One region of the Methylobacterium sp. 285MFTsu5.1 genome, then DNA from elsewhere that is predicted to be linked to it. Evidence: predicted binding sites of a transcription regulator. Region 1 holds the regulator's gene; each other region holds the start of a gene.
The links. Region 1 encodes LexA, which represses DNA repair genes until DNA is damaged. Its sites were predicted from a motif close to TGTTCNNNNTGTGTTCNG; they were not measured.
Positions count from the first base shown of each region.

Region 2: a site for LexA is predicted at 4,008-4,025, ahead of H288_RS0111120 (PA0069 family radical SAM protein). Genes of this name have one in related genera too.
Region 3: a site for LexA is predicted at 3,787-3,804, ahead of dinB (DNA polymerase IV). Genes of this name have one in related genera too.

Region 1 covers NZ_KB911273.1:100,064-105,354, reverse strand. The annotation lists gene H288_RS0109105 (error-prone DNA polymerase) at 1-154, shown strand, start outside; gene H288_RS0109100 (hypothetical protein) at 235-699, shown strand; gene fae (formaldehyde-activating enzyme) at 739-1,278, opposite strand; gene H288_RS0109090 (hypothetical protein) at 1,599-1,814, shown strand; gene H288_RS0109085 (hypothetical protein) at 1,833-2,282, opposite strand; gene lexA (transcriptional repressor LexA) at 2,533-3,261, shown strand; gene H288_RS0109075 (ComEC/Rec2 family competence protein) at 3,255-5,291, opposite strand, start outside.
Region 2 covers NZ_KB911274.1:203,010-208,300, forward strand. The annotation lists gene H288_RS0111110 (ribonuclease HII) at 1-75, shown strand, start outside; gene H288_RS0111115 (HAMP domain-containing methyl-accepting chemotaxis protein) at 89-2,191, opposite strand; gene H288_RS0111120 (PA0069 family radical SAM protein) at 2,863-3,978, opposite strand; gene H288_RS0111125 (hypothetical protein) at 4,137-4,667, shown strand; gene H288_RS0111130 (amino acid permease) at 4,831-5,291, shown strand, end outside.
Region 3 covers NZ_KB911277.1:137,701-142,991, forward strand. The annotation lists gene H288_RS0114435 (succinate dehydrogenase assembly factor 2) at 1-21, opposite strand, end outside; gene H288_RS0114440 (quinone oxidoreductase) at 212-1,189, shown strand; gene pncA (bifunctional nicotinamidase/pyrazinamidase) at 1,199-1,825, shown strand; gene H288_RS0114450 (hypothetical protein) at 1,925-2,125, shown strand; gene H288_RS0114455 (hypothetical protein) at 2,174-2,398, opposite strand; gene dinB (DNA polymerase IV) at 2,683-3,765, opposite strand; gene rimO (30S ribosomal protein S12 methylthiotransferase RimO) at 3,979-5,291, opposite strand, start outside.

The sequences.
Region 1 (5,291 bases):
GGACGGGGTGGTCCACCTCGTGGCGGAGGGGTTTCGCGACCTCACCGCTGCCCTGCGCGATCTGCGCGAGGCCGGCATGAAGCTGCCGCCCGAGAACACGGATTTCGGCGTGCCCCCGGACCGGCGCGTGTTCCCCAGCCGGGATTTCCACTGAGGCCGGCACTTCGACCAGCCCCTCGACCAGCCCCTCGACAGGCCCCTCGACAGGCCCCGCGCCGCGCGTAGAGTGCGGCGATGTCGAGCTTCGCCGTCCCGCGCCTCCTCCTCGCCGCCTGCGCGGCCCTGCCCCTCCTGGCGGAGGCCGCCCGGGCCGACAGCTGCGACGACCTCACCCGCCAGATCGCCGACGCGATCGGCGGCCGGGTCGGCAAGCGCGCCGGCCCCAGCATCGACATCCGCGTGGCCGGCCCGATCAAGTTCGACGTGACCTGCCGGGCCGAGCCGATCGTGCAGGCGACCTCCGCCGAGCCGAGCCCCTCGGCGACCTTCTTCCGCGACCTGTCGGTGGCCTCCGAGATCCTCATCGGCCAACCGGCCGCGACCGTCGAGCCGATCATCGCCACCGCCTACCGGACCGCGCTGGCGGAGCGGCGCAAGTCGTTCATCCAGCAGAACGGCTGGTCGGCGTCCTGCTACACCGACCCGGGCAGCAGCACGATGCGCACCCTGTGCTCGGTGGGGCGTATCCCGCCGGGCTGAGGCGGACCTGAGCCGGCAGGATGCGTGGCCTGGGCCCGCTCAGTACTCGATCACGCCGTCGAGCGCGTAGTGCTTCACGGTCTTCCGGTTGGCGATCAGCTCGTCGACCGTGGGCTCGCCCTTGAGGGCGCGGGCGATGGCGAGTTTCGTGGCCTCGTAGTTGGTCCGGTAGAGGTCCTTCTGGTCGAGGTTGTCGTCCTCGGCGCAGCGCTGATCGAGCCAGATCATGATGATCATGCACAGCTCGTCGAGCCCGTCCTTCGGCAGGATGCCCTCGATGATGCAGTCCACGATCGCGTCGCCGGTGGCGGCCTGGACCACGCCGCCGAGGAGCTCGGCATACTCGGCCGTGTGGATCGTGACCTTGGTGGTCATCATCGTGGCCGGGCGCACGAGCTGGTTGAGGTCGCGCACCACGAACATCCGCGTGTGGCCCTGGACCTGCCCCATCATCGACGCGAAGGCCTGACCGACCGGGCCGCGCACCGAGCCGATCAGCACCTCCGGCATGGCGTCGGTGTACTGGCCCTCGGCCGCCAGCACCGTGGCCTCGCCCGTGCGGAACCAGATCTCTTGCATGTTCGAACTCCACCTGATCGGAGCCCGCGGGAGACATCATCGGCGGCCTCGCGTCAATCGCCCCGAAGCCGGCTCCCATCCCGGCCGCCCCTGCCCTCGCCCGCGCTGCGGCGCGGGCGCGGACCCGTGCCGCCCCGCGTCGCCGCGATGCGGCCGCCGGCATCCGCGACGGCGCGCATCTCCACCCCTGCGCGGCCTGTGGCCTTGAGGAACGCGGACAGGCGAGGCAGGGAAGATCGGAGCGCGGCTCCGGGAGCGGTCCCGGGCCTGGCCGTTCCGGTGGGCGCGCGGCGCCGTGCCGGGCATGCGGGAGGAACACGATGGCGGAGAGCACGGACCGGGGCTCCGGCTGGAGCCTTCAGGCGAGCGCCGTGCCCGACGGGGTGCGCCTGGAACTCGCCCTCGCCGACCTCGGCGGTGCGCCGGTCACCGCCGCGATCGTGCTCGACCGGACGGAGGCCCGGGCCTTCGCCCGCGCCCTGCTGGCCGCCGCCGGCGACGCCGCGGAGCGGACCTTCCCGAAGCCGGGCGCCTGAGGACGCGCCGCCGGCCGGTCAGCGCACGCCGAGGCCCGGATTGCGGCCCGGCAGGCGGGGGACCACGGTGCCGCGCTTCTCGATCGGCGCGTCGCAGGCGTAGGCGAACTCGGTCTTCAGCGGATCGAACACGGTCTCGCCGGTGATCCGGCAATCCTCGCGCACGGTCTCGTCGAGATAGGCCCGGGCGGCGGTGCGGAAGCGCTTCACCCGGGTGGCGCCCGGCTCCGGATCGATCCGGACCTCGCTCAGGTTGCAGCCGGTATACTCGCGCAGGGCGTTGGACACGATCAGCATCCGGCGCAGCTGCCGGTTGTCGTAGACCTCGTAGGGCTCCTTGCAGCCGATCGTGACGACCTGGGGAGTGAGCGCCACGTAGTTCCGCGAGATGTAGGAGAATCCGGTGGTGCAGCCGGCGAGGCCGAGGGCGGCGAGGCCGAGGGGCAGCAGAGCTGCGGGTCGTCGCATCCTCGTCATTCCAAGAGGGTCCCAGCCCGCACCCCGGATCCGCCGCCTTCCCGGCGGGGCGCCGCGATGCATTGAAACGGCTCCGCTTGCGCCGTCAATGCGTTTCTCGACCTTCTCCCGCGGGCGCGCCCGCGGCGCGCCGAGCCGAGCGGTGCCGCTCTTGCGGAACACTTGCGGAACGTTTAACCTGTTCGTGATTTGTTTCGGAGACCGTCACGTGGCGGTCCGCCAAGCCGCGAGTCCCCCGTCGATGCTCACGCGCAAGCAGCTGGACCTCCTGCGATTCATCCAGAGCCGGATGCAGGAATGCGGTGTCCCGCCGTCGTTCGACGAGATGAAGGATGCCCTCGATCTCAAGTCGAAATCCGGCATCCACCGGCTGATCACGGCGCTCGAGGAGCGCGGCTTCCTCCGGCGCCTTCCGAATCGGGCGCGCGCCATCGAGGTGATCCGGATCCCCGAGAGCCTGACCCAGGCCGCTCCGGCGACTCAGGCCCCCGCCGAGCCGCGCCGCTTCACGCCGAGCGTGGTCGAGGGCGGTAAGTCCAAGCAGCCGCCGGCCCCGGCGAGCACGCGGATGATCGACGAGTCCGGCCGCGCCATCTCGATCCCGGTCATGGGCCGGATCGCGGCCGGTACCCCCGTCTCGGCGATCCAGAACCAGAGCCACGCCATCACCCTGTCGCCGGACTTCGTGGCCGGCGGCGAGCACTACGCCCTCGAGGTGCGCGGCGACTCGATGGTCGAGGCGGGCATCCTGGACGGCGACCTCGTGGTCATCCGCAAGCAGGAGACGGCCAATACCGGCGACATCATCGTGGCGCTGATCGACGACGAGGAGGCGACGCTCAAGCGCCTGCGCCGCCGCGGCTCGTCGATCGCCCTCGAGGCCGCCAACCCGGCCTACGAGACCCGCGTGCTCGGGCCCGACCGGGTCCGGATCCAGGGCCGCCTTGTGAGCCTCGTCCGCCGCTACTGAAGCGGCTCGGCCGGCGCGTCGCCGGGGGCGAGGTCTCCGCCCGGCGCGGCGTCGGCCTCCGGCGTCGCGGCGACCCCGTCCTCCGCGGGGCGGTCGCCCGGCTCCGCGGTGACCGGCCGCGGCGGTCCCGGCCCGCGCCCGGCGGCCGGCCGCCAGGGCACGGCGCGGCCGTCGTCCCGGGCGTAGCGCGCGGCGAAGCCGTCGCCGTCGGTCCGGAGGGCCACGGCCCCGCGGGCGGCGAGGACGCGCCGGTCGATCACCAGCGGCCCCGTGCAGGTCGGCGGCGCCGCGAGGCCCGTGATCAGCACCGCGGCGCGGGCGCAATCCTCCGGGAAGGCCCGCCGGTCCCGGACCAGGGCGACCGCCCGCCCGTCCGGCAGCCGGGCGGTGCAGCCGAGCCGGTCGCAGCGCCCGCTGCCGGACCGGACGATCAGCCCCGCGGACCGCCGCCCGTCGCCGTCCGCCTTCAGCCACTGCTCGAGGACGAAGCCCGAAGGGCTGCCGAGGGCCGCGAGCCGCCCGTCCGGGCCCCTCACCGCGGCCCCCGCGCCCTGCCGGTCGACGTAGAGGTCGTAGTGGTTGGGCCGGGCCGCGAGGACGAGCCCGAGCAGGACCGGCGGCACGGCGAGCCAGCGCAGGCGCGAGGCCGGCAGCGTCCCCAGCAGCAGGCCGGCGGTCAGCAGGGCGAGCGCCCCGGCGCCGAAGGCCGGCAGCACCAGGACCGCCCGCTCGAACCCGGCGATCCAGTCCGAGATCGCCAGCATCCCGGCCACCGCCTGCCCCATCAGCCACCAGACCGGCCGGTCGAGGGCGAAGGGATAGGCGAGGCAGCCGATTACCGCGGCCGGCATCACCACCAGGGAGACGAGCGGCAGGGTCAGGGCGTTGCCGACGAGGCCGAAGGGCTGGACCGTCTGGAAGTGGTAGGTGGCGAAGGGGGCCGTCGCGACCTGCGCCACCAGGGTCGTGGCCAGGGTCCCGGTGATCGCCGACAGGCCGGTCCCGACGAGCCGCCCGATCCGCCCGGCCCCCGGGCGCACGAGCAGCCGCCCGTCGATCAGCCGCGCGCAGGCGATCAGCCCGGCCACGGCGCCGAAGGACATCTGGAAGCTCGGGCCGAGCAGGCCCTCCGGCTCCCGGGCGAGCGCGATCAGCGCCGCGAGGGCGAGGTTGCGCATCGACAGGGCCGGCCGGTCCACCAGGATCGCGCCGAGCATGATCAGGGTCATGATCAGCGAGCGCTCGGCCGCGATGTCCCAGCCCGAGAAGGCGCAGTAGGCGGTGACGCCGACCATGGCGAAGCCGGCCGCGATCTTCTTGATCGGCCAGAGCAGCGCGCAGAGCGGCACCGCGGCGAGGAGCGCCCGCACCAGCCAGAACACCACGCCGGCGGCCAGCACCATGTGGAGGCCCGAGATCGACACCACGTGGTAGATGCCGGCGGCGCGGAGCGCGTCGTTGGTGGCCGGCCCGATGAGGCCGCGCTTGCCCGTCACCAGGGCCGCCGCCACCGCACCCGCCTGGCCGCCGGCGGCCTCCGCGATCCGGCGCGTGAGCCCGTTGCGCGCCGCGTCGAGCGCAGCGGCGAGCCGCAGGCCCAGCGGCGGCGGCCCGGACGGTTCCCGGACGGTGACGGTGCCGATCAGCGAGCCCACCGCGCCGATCCCCTGGAAATAGGCGTCCCGGGCGAAGTCGTAGCCGCCGGGCCGGGCCGCCTCCGGGGGCGGAAGCAGCCGGGCCGTGGCGGCGACGCCGTCCCCGGGACGCGGGATCGGCGTCTTCCGGAACGAGACCCGGACCCGGGCGGGCCGCGCCTCCGGCGCGAGGCCGGCGAAGCTCTCCACCCGGATCACCAGCCGGGCGCCCACCTCGCGCTCGTCCAGGGCCTCGACCGTTCCGACGAGCGGGCCGATCGTGGTGCGGGTGAGGATCGGTGCGGCGACCTGCGAGACCCGCCAGGTCGCCGCCGCGAAGCCGAGGAACGCGGCCGCCACCGCGAGCGCCGCCGCCAGGGCCGCCGGCCGCGCGCC
Region 2 (5,291 bases), on a different contig from region 1:
GTCCACCGCGCCGGCCTGACGCAGCTCGGGCGCAGCCCCCACCACCGGCTCAGCTTCACCCGCGGCTTCGACTGAGCCGGGCGACGGGTCACGCGGCCCGGACGCCGGTGAGGAAGCGCTCGACCTCCGCGGCGAGTTCCTCCGACTGACGCGTGAGCGCGGTGGCGGCCGTCAGCACGTGGTCGGCCGCGTGGCCGGTTCGGTCGGCCGCCTGCGCCACGCCGGCGATGTTGCCGGTGACCTCCTGCGTGCCGGCATTGGCCTGGGCGACATTGCGGACGATCTCCTGCGTCGCCGCCCCCTGCTGCTCCACCGCGGCCGCGATGGCGGCGGCCACGGCGTCGATCTCCCCGATCCGGCCGGTGATCGTCCCGATCGCCCGCACCGCCTGACCGGTCACGGCCCGGATCTCGCCGATCTGCCGGCCGACCTCGTCGGTGGCCCGACCGGTCTGGGCGGCCAGGTCCTTGACCTCGGTTGCGACGACCGCGAAGCCGCGCCCGGCCTCGCCGGCCCGCGCCGCCTCGATCGTGGCGTTGAGCGCCAGCAGGTTCGTCTGCGCGGCGATGCGGGCGATCAGCTCGACGACGGCGTCGACCCGGGCGACGGACGCGTTCAGCGCCGCCACCAGGGCGGCCGTCTGGTCGGCCTCGCCGACCGCGCTCCGGGCCAGCTCGGACGAGCCCTGGACCTGCCGCCCGATCTCCTGGACGGAGGTGCCGAGTTCCTCCACCGCGGCGGCCACCGTCCTGACGCCGGCGGACGCCTCCTCGGCGGCCGCGGCCACGGTATCGGACTGGCTGGCCGTCTCCTGGGCTGTGGTGGTCATCTCCCAGGCCGTGGTCTGCAGTTCGGCCGCGGCGGCGGAGACCTGCCCGACGATGCCGGCCACCGCCGCCTCGAAGGTCTGCGCCATCGTGTGCGTCATGGTCCGGCGCTGCGCCTCCGCGGCGCGCGCCGCCTCGTCCGCCTCTGCCTCCAGGGCGCGGGTGCGGACGAGGTTGTCCCGGAAGACCTCCACGGCCGCCGCCATCGCGCCGATCTCGTCCCGCCGCCCGCGGGCCGGGATCTCCACGGCGACGTCGCCGGAGGCGAGCGCCCGCATCGCCTGGATCATGGCCCGGAGCGGCCCGAGCACGCGGCGGACGACGACGACGGCGCCGGCACCGGCGAGCAGCACCGATGCGGCCAGGAACAGGCCGGTGTGCAGCAGCGTCGCCCCCGCCTCAGCGAAGAGTGCCTGCGCGCGGGCGACCATCGCGTTCAGCGCCGCCTCGGCGAGGTCGGCGATAGTGTTGACCTCCCGCGTGTTGCGGTCGCGCAGGTCCTGGATCGCGACGCCCGGCGGCTGGCCCCGGCTCAGGGCCGCCCGCAAGGCCTGCCGCCGCGCCGCGACCTCACCCTCGAAGTTGCTGGCGCCCGCCCTCACGAAGGCGTCCTGGACCGCCCGCGGCAGCGTGTCGTCCATGTGATCGACGAGATTCGCCCAGCTCGCCGCGACGCGGCCGCGCTCCTCGGCCTCCGCGAGGCGCTCCTCCTCGGACCAGCCCGTGCCCCGCGTCACGGCCGTCTCGGCCCGCGCCACGTTGCCGCCGATCGCGACCCGCGTGATCCAGGCGGCGCGCTTGATGTCCAGGGCGCGGGCCAGCGCCGCGTCCCGGCGCGGGATCGTGACGTCGACGGCCCCGCTGGTCGCCGTGAGGGCGTCGAGCAGATCCCGGAAGGCGGTCGCGGCGACCTCCGCGGTCGCGGCCTCGCGCTCCGCGACCGGGACCGCGAGGGCCGCGTCGATCCGCGACGTCAGGCCGGTGACGGCCTCGTGCGCCCGTCGGAGCGGATCGACCGTCTTCGCCACCGCGGCGGTGTCGATCGCGCGCACCAGGCTCAGGAGCGCCGCCAGCCGGTCGATCCGGGTCGCGCGCTGTCGGGCGATCAGGGCCGCGTCGGCGGGCGGGATCCTGTCCGCGGCGATCAGCGCCTGCAGGGTCCGCCCCCGCTCGAGGCGCACGGCGAGCAGGATCTCGAGGAGGATACGGCTGCCTTCCGTGAGCGCGACGACGCGGCGGCTCTCCCGCTCCTGCGCCCCGGCCTCCAGCGCCGTCCGGGCGCCCGCGGCCAGCAGCATGGCGCTGAGTGAGAACAGGATCGCGCACAGGATCGTGCCGATGGACGGACGCGGAAGACGCAGCATGAGGGTCGGGATCTCTCTTCGCGGTGCGTCGAGGCGCGCGGCCCGCCGCCGGGCTGCCCGGTTCGAGCAGGGCGGCCGGTCGGCCTCGGTCGACGGAAAGGCTGAGCGACGCGACAGGCACCCCGACGCGGCGCCGGCCCGGTTCGCTCGAAGGGCGCGGCGAGGGCGCGGCGAGTCCGGGAGTTCGCCCGGTCGGCATCGAAGGTCGAAACCCCGACACGCTACCGTCTCAAGGAAGGACGGCAGTCGCGACCGGCAGAACCGAGCAGGGCCGCGGCGCGAGGCTCGCCCGCGACCGGATCACGGCGCACAGCGTCCATTGGCGGGATCTGCGGACACGGACGCCGGACAAAATCGCGCTCTTACGCACAGAACGACCCTCAATATAGAACTGAAATTCGATAACTCAATCAAACTTGGTCAAAATCTCGCAGTAACCCTCGCGATCTCAGGCATTTGAACCACAATGGCACAGATGTCAATCTTACGTTCTGCGATTTTACTCACGCCTTAGACATCTAAAAATCCACTTTGGGAGCAACATTTGAGTCGTTTTCTATCTTTGGAAATGTATTTTTACGCCGCTTCCGGCCAAAATGACTGGAATTTTCGCTGAACCGTACTGTGGGACAGGTCCGCCGCCTCGCGCGCGCCGCCGCGTCGGTCGCGTGTCAGAACAGCGCCAGCTGCGCGCCGGGCTTCCGGAAGGCGTCGCGATTCAGCGCGATGCGCCCGAAGGCGAAACCGAGACGCGTGCCGGCGAGCCGGACCCGCTGGCCGATCATCGCCGCGTAGGCGCCCTCCCCGCGGAAGCGGTGGCCGAAGCGCGGGTCGTTCTCGCGCCCGCCCCGGGCTTCCCGCAGGAGTGCGAAGGCCCGCGCCCTGCGTTCGGGATAATGCTCGGTGAACCAGTCCGCCACGAGGTCCGCGACTTCGCCCGGGAGGCGCAGCAGCGCGTGGCCGATCCGGCTCGCCCCGCGCGCGCGCGCCTCGGCCAGGATCGATTCGATCTCGTGGTCCGTCAGGCCGGGGATGATCGGCGAGACGTTGACCATGACGGGCACGCCCGCCGCGCTCAGGCCCCGCATCGCCGCGAGCCGCTTGCCCGGCCGCGGCGCCCGCGGGTCGAGGCGGCGGGCGAGGTCCGGATCCAGCGTCGGCAGCGAGATCGCCGCCAGCACGAGGTTCTCCGCCGCCATCTCTGCCAGGAGGTCGAGGTCGCGCAGCACGAGGTCCGACTTGGTGGTGATGCTGACGGGGTGGCGGGCCTCCCGCAGCACCTCCAGAACCGCGCGGGTGAGCCGGTGCTCCCGCTCGACCGGCTGGTAGGGATCCGTGGCGGTGCCGAGGGCGATCGTGTCGGGCCGGTAGCCCGGCGCGGCGATCTCGCGGGCGAGGAGCCGGGCGGCGTCCGGCTTGGTGAAGATCCGCGACTCGAAGTCGAGCCCCGGCGACAGGCCGAGCCAGGCATGGGTCGGGCGCGCGTAGCAGTAGATGCAGCCGTGCTCGCAGCCCCGGTACGGGTTGATCGACCGGTCGAACGGGATGTCGGGCGAGCTGTTGCGCGCGATGATCCGGGCGGACCGCTCTGGCGTGACCTCCGTGCGCAGGGGTGCCGGAGCTTCCGCCGTCCAGGTCTCGTCATGGAACGCCTCGCGCCGGGCGGATTCGTATCGGCCCGTCGGGTTGGCCGTCGCGCCGCGCCCCCGCCGGGCGGCCGGTTCCGCGACGCTCGGCCCGAGTCGCGGCGCGGCCCCGGAGGCGGTCCCGTCGCGCGTGCCCCCCATGACGACTCGCCTCCCTCACGCATCCATATAAGAACATAGAGCGAACGCGATGGCGACGGGCGCCTTTTTTTCAGGCAAATGCGGTTCTGCAGCCCGTCCGAACGGCGACGCGTCGGCGCGCGGGCCGCGGGGCAGTTTACGGCGCCGCAGAATCGTCTATGCGCGCGCTCATGCTCTCCGCCGTGACCTATCTGGCCGAACCGGCCGATCCGGACGCGATCGATCGCCTGGCCGACACGCTCAGCGTGCTCGTCTCCGGCGTGGCCGGCGGCCTCGTCGGCGACGCGGTGATCGTCGCGGGCCGCGAGAGCGAGGCCGTGGCGGCCGTCGCGGAGGCCACGGGCGCGACCCTCGTGCTGCACCGGGGCGGCAATCCCTACGCGGCGGGCGCCGCCGCGGCCCGGCGGGACTGGATCCTGTGCCTGGAGGCCGGCGACGTCCCGGCCGAGGGCTGGATCCGCACCCTCGACCGCTTCGTCGGGACCGCGCGGCCGGAGACGGCGCTCGGCCGCCTGCACCGCCCGGCCGGGCGTTGGCTCGGCCGGCTCGTCAGACGGGCGGAGACCGTCGTCGGCGCCCGGCAGGCCCGGGCCGGCGACGTCGTCCGGCGCGAGGCCCTGCGTGCCGAGGGCGCGTTCACGGGTCGCCTCAAGGTCAGGCCGCTGATCGCTCGGATCGAGCGCGCCTGACCGGAAAGATCTTGCTCGGGAGAATCTTGCTCCGGAAGAATCTTGCGCCCGCTCACGTTGTTGTCGGTCGATCCGCCTCTACAACTCTGGAAGCGCGGCAGGATCGTCGCCGTCTCCGGACATGTCGACGCGCTGAGCCACCCCGATCTGGAAGGATGGTGCAATGGATTCGTCGGGCCTGATGGGGCGCAAGTCGGTCGAGGACATCGTCGAGAGCGGCGAGGGCGAGCAACAGCTCTCGAAGTCGCTGGGCGCCCTCTCGATCACCGCGATGGGCATCGGGGCGATCATCGGCGCCGGCATCTTCGTCCTGACCGGCACGGCCGCGGCCCAGTATGCCGGGCCGGGGATCATGCTGTCCTTCGTGCTCGGCGGCATCGCCTGCGCCTTCGTCGGCCTCTGCTACTCGGAGATGGCCGCGCTGATCCCGGTCGCCGGATCGAGCTACACCTACACCTACGCGACGCTCGGCGAGTTCTTCGCGTGGCTGATCGGCTGGGACCTGATCCTCGAATACGCCATGGGCGCCGCCACCGTGGCGGTCGGCTGGTCGGGCTACGTGACCAGCATCCTGAAGAGCGTCGGCATCGTGATCCCGGCGCAGTTCGCCAACGCGCCGGGCAC
Region 3 (5,291 bases), on a different contig from region 1:
CGTGCGGGTGGTGCCGGACATGGATGTCGGACCTCGGCTCAGGGAATGGCAGGGCCTAGATAGGCGTCCGGGTCCGGCGGATCCAGAACGGGGCCGCGGCCGGGCGGGTTACAACCGGGGCGCGAGAGGCCAAAAACGAATTGCCTCCGGCGGGCGGTCCGTTATCTCGGGCTGCAACGCCCCGGACGGGGCGGCGAGCGGGAGTCCAACGATGCCGAAGGCGATCCGGGTCTACGAGTACGGCGGTCCCGAGGTGATGCGCTTCGAGGACGTGCCCCTGGCCGAGCCGGGCCCCGGGCAGATCCGGGTCAGGCAGGCCGCCATCGGCGTCAACTTCATCGACATCTACTTCCGCACCGGCGCCTACAAGTCCCCGCACATGCCCTACACCCCCGGCAAGGAGGGCGCCGGCACCGTCACGGCGGTGGGCGAGGGCGTGACCCAGTTCAAGGCCGGCGACCGGGTCGCCTACGGCTCAGTGGCAGACGGCTGCTACGCCGAGGAGCCGGTGATCCCGGCCTCGGCGGCCGTGCCGATCCCCGACGGGGTCGACGAGAAGACCGCCGCCGCCATGATGCTCAAGGGCCTGACCGTCGAGTACCTGCTGCACCGGACCTACGCGGTGAAGCCCGGCGACACGATCCTGTGGCAGGCCGCCGCCGGCGGCGTCGGCCTGATCGCGTGCCAGTGGGCCAAGCACCTCGGCGCCACCGTGATCGGCACCGCCGGCAGCCCCGAGAAGGCGGAGCTCGCCAAGCAGAACGGCTGCGACCACGTCATCCTCTACCGCGAGGAGGACGTGGCCAAGCGCGTGCGCGAGATCACCGGCGGCAAGGGCGTGCCGGTGGTCTACGACGGCGTCGGGCAGGCGACCCTGATGGGCTCCCTGGACAGCCTCGCGCCGCTCGGCCTGCTGGCGAGCTTCGGCTCGGCCTCCGGGGCGATCACCGGGCTCGACCTCGGCCTGCTGGCCCCGCGCGGCTCGCTCTACGTGACGCGCCCGACGCTCGCGACCTTCTCGTCGAACCGCGCCACCCTGGAGGAGGCGGCCGCCCGCCTGTTCAAGGTGGTCCGCGACGGCGCGGTGAAGATCGCCGTCAACGCCACCTACCCGCTGGCCGAGGCGCAGCAGGTCCACCGCGACCTCGCGGGCCGGGAGACCACCGGCTCGATCGTGATGCTGCCGTAGGGAGCGGCCGTGACGCCCGGCAACGCCGACCTGCTCCTCGTCGTCGACGTGCAGGTCGACTTCCTGCCGGGCGGGGCGCTCCCCGTCCCGGGGGGCGACGCGGTGATCGGCCCGATCAACGCGCTCCAGCACCGCTTCCGGCACGTGGTGCTGATGCAGGACTGGCATCCGGCCGATCACGTCTCCTTCGCCGAGACCCATCCGGGGCGGGCCCCGTTCGAGACCGTGACGCTGCCCTACGGACCGCAGGTGCTGTGGCCGCGCCACTGCGTCCAGGGCAGTCGCGGGGCCGCCTTCGCGCCGGACCTCGCCACCGACCGGGCGAGCCTGGTGGTGCGCAAGGGGCTGGATCCGCGGGTCGACAGCTACTCGGCCTTCCTGGAAGCCGACCGGGCCACGCGCACCGGCCTCGCCGGGGCGCTCCGGGAGCGCGGCATCACCCGCGTCGCCGTGTGCGGCCTCGCCACCGATTTCTGCGTCGCCTGGAGCGCGCTCGACGCGCGCGACGCGGGGTTCGACGTCCTCGTGGTGGCGGACGCGGTGCGCGGGATCGACGTGGACGGGTCGCTCGCGCGGGCCTGGGCGCGGATGGAGGCGGCGGGCGTCCGCCGGATCGCCGCGGCGGAGATCGCTTGAGGGCGTGCAGGGACCGGGAGGCGAACCGCCGCACGCCGCGCGGGAGACCGGCCCCGCGCCGACGCGTTGGCCCGACATCAGCATCCGACAGGAGCCTGCATGTCATCCAAGCACCCGAAGACCGACACGCCCACGGACGCCGACCTCAAGGGCAATCCCGGGATCGGCACCTCGAAGGGGATGAGCGGCGCCGACCCCGCGGATCTGCAGGCGGATTCGACCTTCGAGGGCGACGTCGACAACGAGACGAAGCTCGATGGCGGCATCGACCCCGACCACCGGCCGCGCAAGAACGCGTGACCGAGAACGCGTGACCGGATGCCCGGGCCGGTGCGGCCCGGGTCGATCTCAGCGACTGCGCGCCGGCGCCTTCGGCCGGTGCGGTGCGGGGGCCGCGGGCCTGGCGCTCGGGCCGCCTGCCGGAACGTAGACCTGGGCCGGGCTCGCGGTGTAGCCCCGGAGCTGGGCCGCGTTGGCGGCCCCGAAAGCGGATGTGCCGTCCGCGCGGGCGGCGCCCGCCGCGAGGGCCGATAGAAGCGCGGCGGCCAGGGCCAGGCGGGCGTGCTTCGGCATCGACAGGGTCCTCGTGTTCGCGCGGGCTCGAGAAACCCTGATCCGTACCGGATCGCTCCGCCCTGCGATCGACCCGGCCTTCCCGACGTGCGGAACCGCACAGGCGCCGTGTCGTGCATGACGGCGGCGGCTCCATCGCTTTCCGGTTGATCGCTTCCCCACCGTCGTCGTTGCGAGTGGAGCGAAGCGATCCAGGGTAGCGCCACGCTGACCGATGTCCTGCTGCCCGGGGCCACTTCGCTGCGCCCGTGATGACGGAGCGGGGGCCTGCCCCGGAGGCCGTGTCAGAGCGCCAGCCCGAGCTGGAGCGGCGCCTCGGGCGCGTCCTGCGCGAAGCCCGACAGCGACACCCCGATCAGCCGCGCGCTGCGGCGCAGGGGGAACAGGCCGGCGAGCAGGTCGAGGCCGATCCGCTCCAGGGCGGCCCGGTCGGCCACCGGCACGGCGAGGGACTTCGCCCGGGTGACCTGCGCGAAATCCGAGAACTTGAGCTTCAGGGTCACGGTCCGGGCGCGCATGCCCTTGGCGTCGGCGCCCGCCCAGACCTTGTCGAACAGCGGCGCCAGCCGGGCGGCCAGGACCTCGAAAGCGGCGGTGTCGTCCGAGAAGGTGGTCTCGGCCCCGATCGACTTGCGCACCCGGTGGGCGCGGACCGGCCGCGCGTCGATCCCGCGGGCGACCGCGTGGTAGTAGGCGCCCGCGGAGCCGAAGGTCTCGCGCAGGCGCTCCGGCGTCCAGGCGCGCAGATCCGCCCCGGTCTCGATCCCGAGCCGCTTCATCTTCGCCTCGGTGACCGGGCCGACGCCGTGGAACCGGCCGATCGGCAGCGCCGCCACGAAGTCCGGCCCCATGGCGGGGGTGATGACGAACAGGGCGTCGGGCTTGCGGTGGTCGGACGCCACCTTGGCGAGGAACTTGTTGTACGAGACCCCGGCCGAGGCGATGAGTCCGGTCCGTTCCAGGATCTCGGCCCGGATCGCCTTCGCCACGGCCGTCGCCGTCGGGAGGCCCAGGAGGTTCTCGGTGACGTCGAGATAGGCCTCGTCGAGGGCCACCGGCTCGATGATGGCCGTGTGCCGGGCGAAGACCGCCCGGATCTCCTCGGAGACCGCCCGGTAGACCTCGAAGCGCGGCTTCACGAACAGCAGGTCCGGGCACAGCCGCCGCGCGGTGGCCGACGGCATGGCGGAGCGGACACCGAATTTTCGGGCCTCGTAGCTCGCAGCGGCCACCACCCCGCGCTCCCGGGAGCCGCCGACCGCCAGCGGCCGGCCGCGCAGCGACGGGTCGTCGCGCTGCTCCACGGAGGCGTAGAACGCGTCCATGTCGATGTGGATGATCTTTCGGAGCGCGACCTCCGGATCCATCGCCGCCTCGGGTCCCGACCAAGTTCCTGATCTGTTCCGAAAGACCGCGCGGGGCGGGCGGGGTCAAGCCGCGCCGGACGCGGCGTCAACAGGAGTCCGCCCGGCGCCCGTCGCGAGCGCAGCGAAGCGAAGCGACGAGAGGGCAGCGCGACGTCCCCGAGCGCAGCGCATCCCTGGATTGCTTCGCTGCGCTCGCAAAGACGGGGTCTGCCGTCAGGCGACGCTGCCGTAGAGGTCGTAGGCCTCGGCCCGGTCGATCTTCACCGTGACGATGTCGCCGACCCGCACCGGGCGCCGGAACGCGGCGTGGACATTGCCGTCGATCTCCGGCGCGTCGGCCTTGGACCGGCCCCGTGCGACCCCGCCCTCGACGGAATCGACGATGATGGGCAGCCGCTTGCCGACCTTGGCCCGCTGCAGCCGGAGCGCGATGCCGTTCTGGGTCTCCATGAACCGGCGCTTGCGCTCGGCCTTCACCGCCGGGGGCACGAGGTCGCCCAGCGCGTTGGCGGTGGCGCCCGCCACCGGCTCGTACTCGAAGCAGCCGACCCGATCGAGCTTGGCCTCCTGCAGCCAGGCCAGCAGCTCCTCGAACTCGGCCTCGGTCTCGCCCGGGAAGCCGACGATGAAGGTCGAGCGGATCGCCAGCTCCGGGCAGATCTGCCGCCAGCTGCGGATCCGGTCGAGCTGGCGCTCCTGGTTGCCGGGGCGGCGCATGCGCTTGAGCACCGAGGGGCTCGCGTGCTGGAGCGGCATGTCGAGGTAGGGGAGCACCTTGCCCTCGGCCATCAGCGGGATGACCTCGTCCACGTGCGGGTAGGGGTAGACGTAGTGCAACCGCACCCAAGCGCCGAGCTCGCCGAGTTCCCGGGTCAGGTCGTAGAACTTCGCCCGGACCTGCCGGTCGCGCCACGGGCTCTCACTGTAGCGGATGTCGACGCCGTAGGCGCTGGTGTCCTGGCTGACGACCAGCAGCTCCTTCACGCCGGCCTTCACCAGCTTCTCGGCCTCGCGCAGCACGTCGGCGGCGGGGCGGCTGACGAGGTTCCCGCGCAAGCTCGGGATGATGCAGAAGCTGCAGCGGTTGCTGCACCCCTCCGAGATCTTCAGGTAGGCGTAGTGGCGCGGGGTGAGCTTGATCCCCTGCGGCGGCACGAGGTCGAGGAACGGGTCGTGGGCCGGCGGCACCGCCTCGTGGACGGCCGCCACCACCGACTCGTAGGCCTGGGGCCCGGTCACCGCCAGGAGGTCGGGGTACTTCTCGCGGATCTCCTCCGGCTGCGCGCCCATGCAGCCGGTGACGATGACGCGGCCGTTCTCCGCCATGGCCTCGCCGATGGCCGAGAGCGACTCCGCCTTGGCGGAATCGAGGAAGCCGCAGGTGTTGACGATCACCACGTCGGCGCCGTCGTGCCGCCGGGCCAGCTCGTAGCCCTCGGCGCGCAGATGGGTGAGGATCCGCTCGGAATCGACCAGCGCCTTCGGGCAGCCCAGCGAGACGAACGAGATTTTCGGGGCGGCGCCGG